3 regions of the Arthrobacter sp. NPDC093128 genome follow, and region 2 is predicted to be linked to each of the others. Evidence: riboswitches for the same ligand, from Rfam matches in the RefSeq annotation. Region 2 holds a riboswitch; each other region holds the start of a gene.

Region 1 (5,463 bases), on a different contig from region 2:
CTCCGCGCTGATGATCCGGGCCCTGCGCCAGCTGGGAGCCGGTATCCGTGAGGTCCCGGGAGACGGCTCGTTCGGGCCCGACCTCGAGATCACGCCGCTCAGCCCGGACCCGGCGGCGGCCGGTACCGCGATCGACTGTGGCCTCGCCGGAACCGTGATGCGCTTTGTCCCCCCGGTGGCTGCGCTCCGCAACGGCGCCACCGTTTTCGACGGCGATCCGCACGCCCGCAAGCGGCCCATGAACACCATCATCGAGGCACTGGCTGCCCTCGGCGTTGAGGTCAGTGCCGCCGACGGGACGAGCCCGACATCGCTTCCCTTCGTAGTGGAAGGCACGGGCGAAGTCCGCGGCGGCCACCTTGTGATTGACGCGAGCGCATCATCGCAGTTCGTGTCGGCACTGCTCCTCGTGGGCGCGCGTTTCAGCGAGGGCCTGCACCTGGAGCACGTCGGCAAGCCCGTGCCGAGCCTGGACCACATCAACATGACCGTGGCCGTTCTGCGCGAAGTCGGCGTGTCCGTCGACGATTCCGTCCCGAACCACTGGATCGTGGCACCCGGCTCCATCCGGGCGTTCGACCGCCGGATTGAGCAAGACCTGTCCAACGCCGGTCCCTTCCTCGCCGCGGCGCTGGCAACCGGCGGCACGGTCCGCATTCCCAACTGGCCGGCGCCCACCACACAGGTGGGCGATCTTTGGCGCAGCATCCTGGCAGAGATGGGTGCCACTGTCACGCTGGAGAACGGGACACTCACCGTCACAGGCGGCCCCGAAATCAAGGGCGCAGACTTCGCCGACACCAGTGAACTGGCGCCCACTGTGGCCGCCTTGTGCGCGCTGGCCACCGGCCCCTCACGGCTCAGCGGCATTGCGCACCTCCGAGGCCATGAGACGGACAGGCTTGCCGCCCTCGTCACTGAAATCAACCGCCTGGGCGGGGATGCCGAAGAAACAGCCGATGGCCTGGTGATCCGGCCCGCGAAGCTCCACGGCGGCGTCGTCCACAGCTACGCTGACCACCGCATGGCCACGGCGGGGGCAATCCTGGGCCTCGCCGTCCACGGAGTCGAAGTCGACGACATCGGCACCACATCCAAGACCATGCCGGACTTCCCGCAATTGTGGGAAGCCATGCTGACGCAGCTTGGCCGGCAGACGGAACAGGCCAGTGGGGCGTAGCACCGGCTCCTGGGACGAGTCCGATATCCGGATCCGCCCCAACAAGAAAGGGACCCGTCCCCGGACCAAGGACCGGCCCAGCTATGACGACGCCGTAACCGGGCGCATCATCACCGTGGACCGCGGCCGCTACACGGCTGTGGTGGGCGAGGATACCGGCAACGAACGCATTGTCATCGCGGCGCGGGCGCGCGAACTGCGCCGTTCGCCGGTGGTGGCCGGTGACTTCGTGTCCCTCGTCGGCGATGTCTCCGGCGAGCCGGACACCCTAGCCAGGCTCGTGAAGATCCAGGACCGCCGCACGCTCCTGCGGCGCAGCGCCGACGACACCGACCCGATCGAACGGGCGGTGGTCGCGAATGCCGACCAGCTCGTGGTGGTCGTGGCCGCCGCCAATCCCGAACCGCGCACCGGTTTTATTGACCGCGCCCTGGTGGCGGCCTACGACGCCGGGATCGAGCCGCTGCTCCTCGTCACCAAGGCGGACGTCAAGGACCCCACCGAACTCCTGTCCAACTACCGGCACCTGGACTTCCCCGTGATCATCAGCAGGACCGCCGATGCGGCCGCCTCGGGAATCGATGCGCGCTCCGATGACGGGCTGTCCGCCCGGCTCGACGGCGACGCCGTGTCGCAGCTGCGTGCCCACCTCGACGGCAAGGTGACGGTCATGCTTGGCCATTCCGGGGTGGGCAAGTCCACCATGGTCAACGCCCTGACCGGCGCAGAGCGCGCTACCGGAGGCGTCAACGCCGTCACCGGGCGGGGACGGCACACGTCGTCGTCGGCGCTGGCCCTGCGGATCAGTGACGCGCCCGCCGGGAGCTGGATTATCGACACCCCGGGCATCCGGTCATTCGGCCTCGCGCACGTGGACCCGGACCGGATCCTCCGGTCCTTTCCCGATCTCGAACCCGGCACGGATGCCTGCGAACGCGGCTGCAAGCATGATTCCTCCGCCGTCAACTGCGGAGTGGACGCCTGGGTGTCCGAAGGGCACGCAGGGCCGTCCGGCGCAGCGCGGCTGGCGTCACTGCGCCGTCTGCTCGGCACCGATCCCCGGATGGAAGCGCAGGAAGCCAAGGAACTCGGCATTGTTTCGTAGCGCCGTTTCGCCGCCTGTGCCCGGGGCCCTGCCACGGGGCGGATTCACGGGCAGCACGGTGCAGGACGTGGCCTCCCAGCCGGCCGGCCGCAGAGACGGTAGTTTGGAAGCATGACCCAACCCGCTTCGAGCTACAACGATGACCTGCGCCTCGCCCATGTCCTGGCCGACTCTGTTGACTCCCAGACCATGAGCCGTTTCAAGGCGCTGGACCTTCAGATTGAAACCAAACCGGACCTTACCCCGGTCACGGATGCTGACAAGGCAGCTGAAGAATCCATCCGCGGACAGCTCTCGCGCTCCCGCCCGCGCGACGCCGTCCTCGGCGAAGAGTTCGGCAGTTCCGGGCATGGTTCCCGCCGCTGGATCATCGATCCGATCGACGGCACCAAAAACTTCGTCCGTGGTGTGCCTGTCTGGGCCACCCTGATTGCCCTCGTGGATGAGGGCGAACCCGTGGTTGGCCTGGTCAGCGCGCCGGCACTGGGCAAGCGCTGGTGGGCCGCGAAGGGCGCCGGCGCCTACATGGGGCGGTCCCTTGCTGCGGCCACGCGGCTGAAGGTCTCGAACGTGTCCGAGCTTTCGGACGCTTCACTCTCCTACTCGAGCCTGGGCGGCTGGAAGGAACGCGGCAACCTGGACGAGTTCCTCGGCCTCACCGAGGAGGTTTGGCGGACCCGCGCCTACGGCGACTTCTGGTCCTATTGCATGGTGGCCGAGGGATGCGTGGACATCGCCTGCGAGCCGGAGCTGAACCTCTACGACATGGCCGCGCTGGTGCCGATTGTCACTGAAGCGGGCGGCCGCTTCACATCCTTGGAGGGAGTGGACGGCCCCTTCGGCGGAAACGCCCTGGCCACCAACTCGATCCTCCACTCCGAAGTCCTCAAGCGGCTGAACCCGGACCTCGACGACCTCCTCTGAGGGGTGGCCCGCACCGGAACCCGGTGCGGACGCATGGACGGACTGCAGAATAAACGACGGCGGATGCCCCTCCCAAGGGGGTGTCCGCCGTCGTTTATTCGGACGGAACCCGCTTCTCCGGGCATGCGTAACAAACGGCTTAATAATTGGCGTGGCTTTCCCGCGGCGCCGCGAATGTCCTAATCTCGAAACAGGTCACGAGTGCCAGCGCGAAACCCCGGTTTGCTGGCCGGCAACCCTCCATTCGCGGTGGGGTGCCCCGGGTGACGACCAGGCCGGTCCGGAACGGACCCGGCAAGCGCGGATCCCCGGAGTGAGGGGTCCTTTACAGTGAGGTCCCCATGACTACTGCCACTTTCCCCGCAAACCCCGGAACCGCGTCCTCGACGGCCGCAGGCCTCCTGGACGAACGCTTCACCATTGCCAAGCGGCCGCTCTCGGCCGTCACCGGCGCCGAGATCCAGGCTCCGCTGATCCAGGGTGGCCACGTCCGCTACGCAAACCTGGACTATGGAGCGTCCGCTCCGGCCCTTTCCGTCGTGTCGGCCTACCTGAACGAAATCCTGCCGTACTACGCCAGTGTCCACCGCGGCGCCGGCTACGCCTCGCAGATCAGCACCTCGGTGTACGAAAACTCCCGGAGCATCGTCCGCGCATTCGTCGGCGGCAGGACCGACGATTCCGTGATCTTCACCAGGAACACCACGGACTCCCTGAACCTGCTGGCGGGCTGCCTGCCCGTGGCGGACGGCCGCCACACCGGTGAGGTGCTGTATCTCGACATCGAGCACCACGCCAACCTGCTTCCCTGGCAGGGTGTGCCGCACCGCAGCGTTGTTGCCGCTCCCACGCTGAGCGCCACGCTCGAGAACCTGCGCTCCGAGCTCAGCCAGGGCGACATCAGCCTGCTGGCCGTAACGGGAGCCTCCAACGTCACCGGTGAAATCCTCCCCATCCGCGAGCTGGCCGCACTGGCCCACGAACACGGCGCAAGGATCGTTGTGGACGCGGCACAGCTGGCCCCGCACCGCCGCATCGATATCGCGGCGGACGACGTCGACTACCTCGCCTTCTCGGGCCACAAGCTGTACGCGCCGTTCGGCTCGGGTGTCCTCGTGGGCCGGCCGGACTGGCTCGACGCCGGCACACCCCACCTGGCAGGCGGCGGAGCCGTCCGTGAGGCCCGGCTGGACTCCGTCAGCTGGGCTACCGGACCGGCGCGGCATGAGGGCGGGTCGCCCAACGTTCTTGGTGCAGCCACGCTGGCCCGCGCCACGCAGGTTATCGGTGCGCTGGACCAGGAGCTGTGGCACGCCCACGAGACAGCCATCAGATCCTTCCTCGTTGAAGGCCTGCGGAAGATCGACGGCGTTACGGTCCACCAGATCTTCAGCGACACCGACCAGGCAGCGGACACCATTGGCGTGGTCAACTTCTCGGTCGAGGGCTACGACGCAGGCCTCGTGGCCGCCTACCTTTCCGCGGAACACGGTGTTGGCCTCCGCGACGGCCGCTTCTGCGCCCACCCGCTGCTCAAGCGCTTGGGCCTTCCGTCCGGTTCGCTGCGTGCAAGCTTCGGCGTCGGGTCCAGGCTGGAGGACGCCCAGCGCCTGCTGGCCGGCATCGAGGAACTCCGCAGGACCGGTCTCGGCTGGGACTACGTGGTGGACTCCGGCCGCTGGGTACCGGCCAACGACACCCGCAGCTACCCGGACTGGGCACCCAACACCCCCGGCACCGCGGGAGCAGCGCCCTGCACCGAAGACTAAGGGCCCGGCGTTTGCGGTAAATTCGAGGGGTAAGTAATCCAGCCTGCCCGAAGGAGACTGCACGTGGCACGGGGAGGCCCCAAACTGCACCACCAGCGCCGGTATGAACTCGGACAGAGCTTCCAGGACGGCGGTGAGCATTATGACCGTGTCCGCCCGGGCTATCCTGCCGATTCGGCGGACTGGCTGATCCGAAGCGCCGGCGGGACAGCCGGGGCCGCCAATGCCGCTGACATCGGAGCCGGGACGGGCAAATTCACTGTCTTGCTGGTGCAGCGTGGTCTCACGGTCTCCGCAGTGGACCCCTCGCCGGACATGCTCGCCCAGCTGCGGCTTGCCCTGCCGGGAGTTCCCGCGGCAGAGGGCACCGCAGAGGCGACCGGACTCGCGGACAGCGCGTTCGACGTCGTCAGCGTTGCCCAGGCGTGGCACTGGTGCGATCCGCTCCTTGCGAGCACGGAAATTTCCCGCATCCTCCGCCCCGG
Region 2 (5,463 bases):
GCGCCCATTTACACGCGGATCGGCAACCCCACCCAGGACGCCGTTGAACAGCGCGTGGCCAGCCTCGAAGGTGGCCTGGCAGCCCTGCTGCTCAGCTCGGGTCAGGCTGCCGAAACGTTCGCCATCCTCAACGTCGCCGAAGCCGGCGACCACGTGGTGGCCAGCCCCAGCCTCTACGGCGGCACGTACAACCTGCTGGCCCACACCCTGAAGAAGTTCGGCATCTCCGTGACGTTCGTGGAGGATCCGGACAACCTGCAGCAGTGGAAGGACGCAGTCCGGCCCAACACCAAGCTGTTCTTCGCCGAGGTGGTGTCCAACCCCCGCCAGGACGTCCTGGACATCGAGGGGGTCTCGCGCACCGCCCATGAAGCCGGCGTGCCGCTGATCGTGGACAACACGCTGTCCACGCCGTACCTCATCCGGCCGCTGGAGTGGGGCGCGGACATCGTGGTCCACTCGGCGACGAAGTACCTTGGCGGCCACGGCAGTGCGATTGCCGGAGTGATCGTGGACTCGGGCAACTTCGACTTCGGCAAGGACCCGGACAGGTTTCCGGGCTTCAACACCCCGGATCCCACCTACAACGGACTCGTGTACGCGCGGGACCTCGGGGCGGAGGGTGCCCTGGGGGCGAACCTCTCCTACATCCTCAAGGCGCGCGTCCAGTTGCTGCGCGACCTGGGCTCGGCCGTTTCCCCGTTTAACGCCTTCCTCATCGCCCAGGGCCTGGAAACCCTCAGCCTGCGCGTTGAGCGTCACGTTGCCAACGCAGTGAGCGTCGCCGAATGGCTCGAAGCCCGGTCCGACGTCGAATCCGTCGCCTATGCGGGGCTGCCGTCCAGCCCCTGGTTCGAGCGCGGCCGCAAGTACGGGCCCAAGGGGACCGGCGCCATCGTCTCGTTCAACATCGCCGGCGGGGCCGAGGCCGGCAAGCGGTTCGTGGACGCCCTGGAACTTCACTCCCATGTGGCGAACATCGGTGACGTGCGCTCCCTGGTCATCCACCCGGCGTCGACCACGCACAGCCAGCTGACAGCCGAACAGCAGGCCGTGGCGGGCGTGACGCCGGGTCTGGTCCGGCTCTCCGTGGGGCTGGAGCACATCGATGACATCATCGCCGACCTCGACGCCGGTTTCCGCGCCGCCAAAGGCGCCTAAGGGAGCGGCGGCGGCTGCCCGGGAGGGCCTGCCGCCGCGGTGCTGACCCCGTATGACTCCCGGCGCCTCGACGCCGGGAGTCATATTGGTGTCACAATCTTCGCCATTGCCGGGACGCATTTCGTAGACTCACTACAGGTCATGAGTGCCAGCGACAGCCCCGGCTTGCTGGCCGGCAACCCTCCTTACGCGGCGGGGTGCCCCGGGTGAAGACCTGGCCTGCCAGCCAGTTGGCGGCGGGCAAGCGCGAAGAAGAGGTCCTCAGATGACGATTGCCGTCACCCGCAGCGGTGTACCCGAAACAGACGTTCACGAAGTGAAAACCAACGCAGTTCCTGATGGCACGGTCAAGTTCCTGAGCATCGGCGGCCTTGACCTCGAAGCGGGAGGGCACCTGCCCGACGTCACCCTCGCCTACGAAACGTGGGGCACGCTGAACCCGGACCGCTCCAACGCCGTGCTGGTGCAGCACGCGCTGACCGGCAGCACCCACGTGACAAGGGGGGCCGGCGACGAGGAAGGCTGGTGGGAGCAGCTGGCCGGTCCGGGCGCGCCGGTTGATACGGACAAGTACTTCGTGATCTCCATTAACATCGTGGGCGGCTGCTACGGCTCCACCGGCCCCTCCACTCCTGCCCCGGACGGGAAGCCGTGGGGCTCACGCTTTCCACTGGTCACCCTGCGGGACACGACGGCGGCCGAGGCCCGGCTGGCAGACGCCCTGGGCATCGGGAGCTGGTACGCGGTGCTGGGCGGATCGATGGGCGGAGCCCGTGCCCTGGAATGGGCTGTCAGCTTCCCGGACCGGGTCCGGCGCTGCGGCGTGATTTCCATTGGCGCCAGCAGCACCGCCGAGCAGATCGCCTTTGCCCAGGCGCAGACCCTCGCCATCCGCCAGGACGTCAACTTCAACGGCGGCGACTACTACGGCGGCCCCGAGCCGGAAGCCGGCCTGGCCCTTGCCCGCAGGATTGCGCACATCACGTACCGCTCCGCGAACGAGTTCGAGACCCGCTTCGGCCGCAGTGCCCAGGGCGGCGAAGCACCGCTCCAGGCAGTCTCGCTGGGGGATCGCGGCCGTTACCAGGTGGAGAGCTACCTGGACCACCAGGGCACCAAGCTGGTCCGGCGGTTCGATGCCAACAGCTACATCGCCATCACGGAAGCGCTCATGAGCCACGACGTGGTCCGGGGCCGCGGCTCGCTCAAGGAAGCGCTGGCACAGTCCACGGCGGAATTCTTCATTGCCGCCGTGGACACTGACCGGCTGTATTTCCCCGCCCAGTCCCACGAACTGGCGGCTGCGCTCCCGGGTGAAGTGCCGGTCCACGTGATCGAGGCACCCATTGGCCACGACGGATTCCTGACCGAGATCGGCCAGCTCAACACCCAGCTTCGTCAGAACTTCTTCGCGTAGCCCGTCGGCCCAATGTGCATTTATGCAGAGCTGTCCTGCAGAAAATGGCGTTGAGCCTGCGGCAATGTGAGCCCATACTCTAGGGGACCGGCGCGTTGGTGGTGCACATCACACGCGTCCGCTACGGAATGGTCCACATGGTGTCGACGGAGACGCCGAAGGAGTTCACAATGAGCACACAAAACTCTGCCGCAGGGCGCACGGATGAGACTGACGTCAAGGCCTCCGGGCTGAAGAAGGTGGTAACGGCCTCGATGGCCGGCACCGTTGTTGAATGGTATGAGTTCTTCCTCTACGCGTCCGCGGCCACCCTGGTCTTCGGCAAGATGTTCTTCCCCAATTCCGGCACGGAACTGGACGGGATCATTGCCGCCTTCGTCACGTACGCGGTGGGCTTCGTGGCCCGCCCCATCGGCGGCATCGTCTTCGGCCACTTCGGCGACAAGTTCGGCCGCAAGCAGCTCCTCCAGCTGAGCATCATCCTGGTGGGCGTCTCTACCTTCGCCATGGGCTGCCTGCCCAGCTTCGCCCAGATCGGCTACTGGGCTCCGGCCCTGCTGGTGTTCCTGCGCTTCGTGCAGGGCTTCGCGGTCGGCGGTGAATGGGGCGGCGCAGTGCTGCTCGTGGCCGAACACAGCCCCAGTAAGTCGCGCGGATTCTGGTCCAGCTGGCCGCAGTCCGCCGTTCCCATGGGCAACCTCCTGGCCACCGGCGTGCTGTTCACGCTTTCCTCGACGCTGTCCTCCGCCGACTTCCTCGGCTGGGGCTGGCGCGTGGCCTTCTGGCTGTCCGCAGTGATCGTCATCGTGGGCTACTACATCCGCACCAAGGTCCAGGATGCCCCCATCTTCCTCGAGGCCCGCAAGGAAGTCACCGTGGAAAAGAAGGGCTACGGCGTGGCCGAAGTCTTCCGCCGTTACCCGCGCGGTGTGTTCACTGCCATGGGCCTGCGCTTCGCGGAAAACATCCTGTACTATCTCGTGGTCACGTTCTCCATCACCTACCTGAAGGTCGTGGTCCAGACAGACACGTCCAGGATCCTGCTGCTCCTGCTCGTGGCCCACTTCATCCACTTCTGCGCCGTGCCGATGGTCGGAAAACTGTCGGACGCCTTCGGCCGCCGCCCGGTATACATGGCCGGAGCGATCCTCGGCGGCACCTGGGGCTTCTTCGCCTTCCCCATGATGGACACCGCCAATGACCTGGTCATCCTCGCGGCCATCACCATCGGACTCCTGTTCCACGCACTGATGTACGCCGGGCAGCCGTCCATTATGGCCGAGATGTTCCCCACCCGGATGCGGTATTCGGGCGTATCACTGGGCTACCAGGTCACCTCGATCGTGGCCGGTTCGCTGGCGCCGATCATCGCCACCGCACTGCTCAGCAGCTTCAAGTCCTCCACCCCGGTGGCGCTGTACCTGCTGGGCGCCTGCATCGTGACGGCGATTTCCGTGTACTTCCTCAAGGAGACGCGCGGCATTTCCCTCCACGACGTCGACGCCGCGGACGCCCAGGGCACGGCGGACCTCCTTGCCGCCGGCAAAAAGTAAGAGCAAGGAAACAGCCTCCATGCGAGCAGCAGTCCTCTACTCCACGGTTCCCGCCGGAACCGGCTACACCGAAGCCCGTCCGCTGCTGATCCAGGAACTGGACCGGCCCGAACCGCGGCCGGGCGAGCTCGGCGTCACCATCACCTACTCCAGCCTGTGCCACTCGGACCTTTCGGTGGTGGACGGCTCCCGCGTCAGGCCACTGCCGATGGCGCTCGGCCATGAGGCCGTGGGGCGGGTGGTGTCCGTCGGCGAGGGCGTCGACGACGTCTCCGAAGGCGACCACGTGGTGCTGGTCTTCGTCCCCAGCTGCGGAAACTGCCGGGCGTGCCGCGCGGGCCGCCCGGCCCTGTGCCACCGCGCCGCGGAGGTCAACGGCTCAGGTGACCTCCTGCACGGTGAGGCGCTGCTGCGGACACCGGCGGGGGAGCGGATCAACCACCACCTCGGGGTGTCGGCCTTTGCGGACTATGCCGTGGTGGCCCGGGAATCCGTCGTGGTGATCGGCGACGACGTCCCGGACACCGTTGCGGCCATGTTCGGCTGCGCCGTGCTCACCGGAATGGGAGCCGTGCTGAACACTGCGGCGGTCACCGCGGGGCAATCGGTGGCCGTTTTCGGACTCGGCGCCGTCGGGCTCTCCGCCGTGATGGCGGCGTCCTTGGCCGGTGCCGCCGCCGTCATTGCCATCGACCCCAACGAAGGCAAGCACCAGCTCGCCCTGGACTGCGGTGCTACGGCCGTGGGCACCCCGGGCGACGCCGCGCGGCTGGTCGCTGAGGCGACCGGCGACGGCGTGGACGTCGCCGTCGAGGCCGTGGGGTCCGCCGGGGTGATCGCATCGTGCCTGGACCTCGTAACGCGCGGCGGCGCCGTCGTCTCCGTCGGCCTGCCGAAACCGTCCGCGGAACTGACGGTGGGGGCCTTGCAGTTTGCCGGTGCCGGGAAACGGCTGCTCGGTTCCTACATGGGAGATGCCGTCCCGGAACGGGACATTCCGCTGTATCTTGACCACTGGCGGGGCGGGCGGCTCCCCGTGGAACTGTTGCACACGGACACCAGGCCGCTGGCCGAAATCAACGAAGGCCTCGATGCACTGGCAGCCGGCGAAGTGGTGCGCCGGCTGTTCCAGGCCTAGTGTCAGGCTGCCAGGATTTCCTGGCGGCCTGACACTTCGGCCTTGAGCGCATCCACCACGGCCCGGACGGAAGCCGAGCGCAGCGACTCCGGACGCGCCACCGCCCAGATGGGGAGCTGGCGCTGGAACAGCTCGGGCAGCACCGGCACGAAGTCCGGGTTGTCCGCCACCATGAAGTTCGGCAGCAGGCCGAT
Region 3 (5,463 bases), on a different contig from region 2:
CTTGGTGCCGGAGTACACCACCACGTCGGCGCCGAGGTCGCCGCAGCGCTGGAGCAGGGGAGTGGCGAACACATTGTCGACCACCACCGTTGCTCCTGCCGCATGCGCCAGTTCGCTGACCGCGGCGATGTCCACGATCTCCTGCATGGGGTTGGACGGAGACTCGAAGAACACGGCGGTCGTCGGCTCTGCCAGGGCGGCCCGCCACTGGTCCAGGTCCGGTCCGTCGACGAACACCGTTTCCACGCCCCACCGCGGCAGGATCTCGTTCAGGATGACGAAACACGAGCCGAACAGCGAGCGTGCAGCCACAACCCGGTCACCGGCGGCGAGCAAGGCGCCCAGTGCCGTGAACACGGCGGACATGCCGGACGCCGTCGCGAAGCACGCCTCGGTGCCTTCGAGCAGCCGGAGGCGTTCCTGGAAGGTGGCCACCGACGGGTTGCCGTAGCGGGAGTAGACGAACCGTTCGTCCTCGCCCGTGAAGGCGCGCTCGGCAGCTGCCGCGGATTCGTACACGAAGCCGGAGGTCAGGAAGATCGGCTCGGTGGTTTCCTGGAAATTGGTGCGGTCAAGGCCGCCGCGGACAGCCTGGGTGTCGGGGCTCCAGCCGGCGGCATCGGGGTTGAAGGTCACTTAGTTCTTTCCGAGGTTGGTGGGCAGGCCGCGGTTTTTCCAGCCGTTGACGGTGCGCTCGCCCCAACGGTCCGGTTCGCCTTCGAAGCCTTCAAGGACGTTGTAGGCGGTGAAGCCGGCCTGCGTGGCGGCGATGGCGGCGGCAACCGACCGGGCGCCGGAACGGCAGAGGAACACCAGTTCGACGCCGGTGTCCTCCGGGGCCTGCTGCTTCAGCTGGTTGATGAATTCCGGGTTGGGGATCCCGCCCGGGAAAGTCCACTGGATAAAAAGGGGATCGTTTTCCGTGGCCTTGGTGTCCGGGATGCCGATGTGCGCCCACTCACCCTCAGTGCGGACGTCCACCAGGACGGCGCCCTGTTCCAGTTTGGCCCAGGCGTCCTGGGGGCTCAGGTCTCCGGCGTAGCTCACGCGTGCCCCTCGAAAGCGTCGCCGGGGAAGTCGGCGTCGAAGTCGAGCTCGTCCACCGCGGTTGCCACAGCGGCGTCGGCGGTGGCGATGGCCGCGGGCAGGATCACTGCCTGCGCCACGATCACGCTCGTGCCGTTGAAGGTGGCCGCCGGGCTCCCGTGCAGGATGTACCCTTCGGACAGTGCCGCGGAGATGCGCTCGCAGAAGGTGCGGTCATCGGGGCCGGTGATCAGCCGGTACGCCAGCTTTTCCTGGGGCTGGTCCTGGGCGGCAGCCGGGGCGGCGGCCGGAACCAGTTGGGCGGGGGCGTCAGACACGACGGGTCTCCTTCTCTCACGCTTGCAGCTCGAATTGGTCGATATGCCGAGTATTCACCTGAGGCACCCCGCCGCGAAAGGGAGGGTTGCCGACCGGCCAGTCAGGGCTTGCCACCGGTTCTCATTACTCCCCAAAAACGTAACACTTACGACGGCCGCCTGCATCGCCGTCGTCGTCATCTTCCGTAACGGGACCACGCGCAATGCGCAGTTAACCCGGAACTTATTGGGGGTCACTTACGGCCTGTACGTGACCCCGTATTGCGGTTACAAATGCCGGTGCGGGGAGGATAATGACGGGAGATGAACCGCTGTAACGCCGGATGAAATCAGGCAGCCGTGAACAGATCCAACGGGAATACAGTCAGTCCCATGCTGCACTTCGGTTGGTTTGTGGGTCACGGATTTGGCGTCCAGGGCTGGGGCACTCCCGGTTACGGCATCGGGTACGACTGGAAAAAGCCGGCGCTCTACCAGCACGCCGTGCGGGAATTCGAACGGGCAGGGCTGGACCTGTTCATCATCGAGGATTCACTCACCGTGCCGGACACCTACGGCGGGAGCGCCAAGGTGTCGCTGGCCCAGGCGTCCTTCGCGCCCAAGCATGATCCGCTGGCCCTGGTTCCGTACCTGCTCTCCGCCACGGAACACCTCGGCATTGTTCCCACGGTGAGCGCGTCCTTCTACCCGCCGTTCACAGCTGCGCGGCTGCTGGCGACCCTGCAGCACTTCTCCAACGGGCAGCTGGGCTGGAACGTGGTGACCTCCGGCAGCGATCTTGCCGCGCAGAACTACGGCCTGGACCAGCAGATCGAGCATGACCTCCGCTACGAGAAGGCGGAGGAATTCGTGGACGTGGTGCGCAGGCTCTGGCGCAGCTGGGAGCCGGACGCCATCCTGGAGGACGCGGAAGCGGGCGTGTTCGCGGACCACACGAAGGTCCACCCGATCAACCACGACGGCGAGTTCTTCAAGGTCCGGGGGCCGCTGAACACCGCGCCGCTGCCCGAGGAGCCGGTGCTGGTCCAGGCCGGCGCGTCCCCGCGGGGCAAGGCGTTCGCGGGCGGCAACGCCGACGTCGCTCTTGCCCTGGCGAGGGGTGTGGACGGCATGAAGGCCTACCGCGATTCGATCCGCGCCGAGGCAGCCGCGGCCGGGCGGAACGCCGACGATATCAAGGTGCTTTACGTCCTCAAACCCACCGTGGTGGGCTCCCGCGCCGAAGCTGAGGAGCTCCGGGAGCAGCGCCGCCAGCTCACGCAGCGCGACATCGACAGCCAGCTGAATTCCATCTCCTACCTCTCCGTGATCGACTTCAAGCAGTTCGACCTCGACGCCCCGCTCCCCGACCTCACCACGAACAGCAACCAGGGCACCCTGGACCATTTCGCCAAAGCCGGTCCGCCCGGATCCACGCTGCGCCAGCTCCTGCAGGCCCGCAGTGGCGGCGCCGGGGACAGCATCATCGGCACCGCCGAAGAGATTGCGGACTACCTCGAGGAGACAGGGGCGCAGGTGGGCGGGGACGGTTTCCTGTTCTCCGGTTTCGTGGACCCGGCCACGGTTCACGGGGTGCTGGACCGCCTGGCGCCGGTGCTGCGGCGCCGGGGGCTGCTCCGAACAAGCTATGGCGACGGCGGCTTCCGCCGGAACCTACTGGACTTCTAGTCCCATGGGCAACGGCAGCGGCAACTTCCTGATCGGCACGGCCCACCTGCGCGCCAGGGACGTCGCGGAGGCAGCGGCCGATCCGGCGGTGAAATTCGTCCTGAGTACTGACGCCCTGGAGCTGATCGGGCTCTCGCGTGAGGTGGTGCAGCAGGCCATCGAGTCCGGCCACAGCGTCTACGGCCTCAACACCTTGCTGGGTTCCGGGCGTGACACCGCTGTGGAGGACAAATCGATCCTTGCCTACCAGGTGCAGGTGGTGCGGTACCACAACAGCGGTGTGGGCGACCCCCTGGACCGCGACGAGGTCCGGGCCGTCATGCTGGCACGGCTCGTGGGCTTCAGCCGCGGCGGCTCCGGCGTCCGGCCCGAAACTGCCCGCTTCTATGCCGAAATGCTGAACAGGGGAGTGGTCCCCGCCATCCCGCGCGACGGGTCCGTGGGCTCTGCCGACCTGACCCATCTCGCCGCCGTGGCCGCCGTCGCTATCGGGGAAGGCCAGACGGTGGCGCCGGACGGGAAGCTGGTGCCTGGCGGGCAGGCCCTTGCGGACGGCGGGCTGGCGCCGCTGGAACTGGCACCCGGCGAGGCCCTGGCCCTGGTCAGCTCCAACTCCTATTCGATCGGGGTGGGCGCGCTGGTGCTGCACCGGATCCTGCGGCTCGCCGATCTCGCGGACACCGCTCTTGCGCTGTCGCTTGAGGCAACGGCAAGGCACGACGGCGGCGGCAACCTCAGCCCGTTTTCGCCGGCGGTGCAGGCGGCCAAGGCGGTAGACGGCCAGGCGGTCACGGCAGGCAATGTCCGGCGGCTGCTCCGGGGTGGATGGCTGGAGGACCCGACGCGGGAGGCGTCAGTGCAGGACGCGCTTTCCTTCCGGGCCGCACCCCAGACCCACGGAGCTTTCCGGTGGCAGGTAACCGCCTTGGAAGACGCCCTGGAGGTGGAGCTCAACGGCCGCGGCGACAACCCGCTCACCGATCTCGACTCGGGGCGGATGGTGTCCGGCGGGAATTTCCAGCCCATGCAGCTTGCGCTGGCGTTCGAAGGCCTGCGCCTCGGGCTGGCCCATCTGGGAATCAGCAGCGAACGGCGGATCGCCAAGCTCTACCCGCCGCAGCGGCGCATCCGCCAGCGTCACCTCGAGGCCGCCAGGAACGGAGCCGCGCTGGAACCTGAAGAGCTGCCCGGACTGCTCTGGTACTCGGCAGCCGGCCTGCTGTCCGAGCTCAAGGTCCTCGCTGCGCCGGCGACCCTCGGGGCGCCCACGTTGTCCGCGGATATCGAAGACCACTCAACGCTGGCTCCGCTTGCCCTCCAACTCCTGGAGCGCTCCGTGGACGCGGCTGAAAAGCTTCTCGCCATCGAGGCACTCACGGCCGCGTACCTGCTGGGCGGGGCCGAAGCGCGGGCGGTGCGGCCGCTGGGAAAGGGGACGGGCGCCGTCGTCGAGCGCCTTTCGGGCCTGCTGGCCCGGCACCTGCCGGCGGCGGCGCTGGTGGAAGAGGCGCGCATCGAACTGAACGGCGCCATGGGAAGCGTGCTGGGCCGTGCCCTGAACGGTGACCACAACGGCGGGGCGGAAAGGTAGCCATGAGCACAATGACAGGCAGGCATGCGGTTCAGGAAGCTGATGTTGCGGCGGATGCCGCGGCGGTCCTCGCGCAAGTGGGAAACACGCCGCTGGTGCCGCTGAAGGTCCTGAGCAAGGGCCTCGGCAGTACCGTCTACGTCAAACTCGAATCCGACAATCCGGGCGGCTCCATCAAGGACCGGACGGCACTGAGCATGGTCCGCGCCGCTGAGCGCAGCGGCGAACTCCGGCCGGGGGCCACCATTGTCGAGAGCACCTCGGGCAACACCGGGATCGGGCTGGCGCTGGTCGGCGCGCTGACGGGGCATCCCGTCGTCGTGGTCACCGGGGACACCATCTCATCCGAAAAACTCGCGGCGCTGTACCGCTATGGAGCCAAGGTGGTGGTGACGGACTGGGCCGCACCAGCGGAGTCACCCGAGAACGCTCGGACAGTCGCGGCACGGATCACGGCCGACCTTCCCGGTGCGTGGCGGCCGCAGCAGTTCGACAACCCCGCCAACCCGCTGGCCCACTACGAAGGGACGGCACCGGAGATCTGGGAGCAGACGTCCGGCAAAATAACGCACTTCGTGGCCGGAATCGGCACCGGCGGCACCATCAGCGGCAACGGCCGGTACCTGAAGGAAAAGACGGGTGGCCATGTTGAGGTGATCGCCGCGGATCCTGTCGGCTCGGTGTACAGCGGCGGCCACCCCGGCGAGATCCTGGTGGACGGTGTGGGAAATTCCTGGCCGGAAGCCGAGTGGCCCAAGATCTTCGACCGCAGCATCGTGGACCGTTTCCTGCGCGTTCCCGACAACGAGGTGTACACCACCGAGCACCGGCTGCTGAACG

Evidence for each region. Region 2 has a riboswitch for S-adenosylmethionine ahead of AB0N24_RS03305 (homoserine O-acetyltransferase). Riboswitches for the same ligand answer to the same signal wherever they lie in the genome.
Region 1: another riboswitch for S-adenosylmethionine. It lies ahead of AB0N24_RS09560 (aminotransferase class V-fold PLP-dependent enzyme); the one in region 2 lies ahead of AB0N24_RS03305 (homoserine O-acetyltransferase).
Region 3: another riboswitch for S-adenosylmethionine. It lies ahead of AB0N24_RS11175 (DUF1737 domain-containing protein); the one in region 2 lies ahead of AB0N24_RS03305 (homoserine O-acetyltransferase).

Annotation. Positions count from the first base shown of each region.
Region 1 covers NZ_JBFBEY010000006.1:217,516-222,978, forward strand. The annotation lists gene aroA (3-phosphoshikimate 1-carboxyvinyltransferase) at 1-1,180, shown strand, start outside; gene AB0N24_RS09550 (ribosome small subunit-dependent GTPase A) at 1,170-2,285, shown strand; gene hisN (histidinol-phosphatase) at 2,397-3,209, shown strand; SAM riboswitch class IV at 3,403-3,516, shown strand; gene AB0N24_RS09560 (aminotransferase class V-fold PLP-dependent enzyme) at 3,551-4,978, shown strand; gene AB0N24_RS09565 (methyltransferase domain-containing protein) at 5,042-5,463, shown strand, end outside.
Region 2 covers NZ_JBFBEY010000002.1:320,642-326,104, forward strand. The annotation lists gene AB0N24_RS03300 (bifunctional o-acetylhomoserine/o-acetylserine sulfhydrylase) at 1-1,161, shown strand, start outside; SAM riboswitch class IV at 1,299-1,414, shown strand; gene AB0N24_RS03305 (homoserine O-acetyltransferase) at 1,427-2,578, shown strand; gene AB0N24_RS03310 (MFS transporter) at 2,749-4,131, shown strand; gene AB0N24_RS03315 (zinc-dependent alcohol dehydrogenase family protein) at 4,151-5,269, shown strand; gene AB0N24_RS03320 (LysR family transcriptional regulator) at 5,272-5,463, opposite strand, start outside.
Region 3 covers NZ_JBFBEY010000008.1:64,269-69,731, forward strand. The annotation lists gene AB0N24_RS11165 (O-succinylhomoserine sulfhydrylase) at 1-636, opposite strand, end outside; gene AB0N24_RS11170 (rhodanese-like domain-containing protein) at 637-1,047, opposite strand; gene AB0N24_RS11175 (DUF1737 domain-containing protein) at 1,044-1,343, opposite strand; SAM riboswitch class IV at 1,378-1,493, opposite strand; gene AB0N24_RS11180 (NtaA/DmoA family FMN-dependent monooxygenase) at 1,737-3,032, shown strand; gene AB0N24_RS11185 (aromatic amino acid ammonia-lyase) at 3,037-4,623, shown strand; gene AB0N24_RS11190 (cysteine synthase family protein) at 4,626-5,463, shown strand, end outside.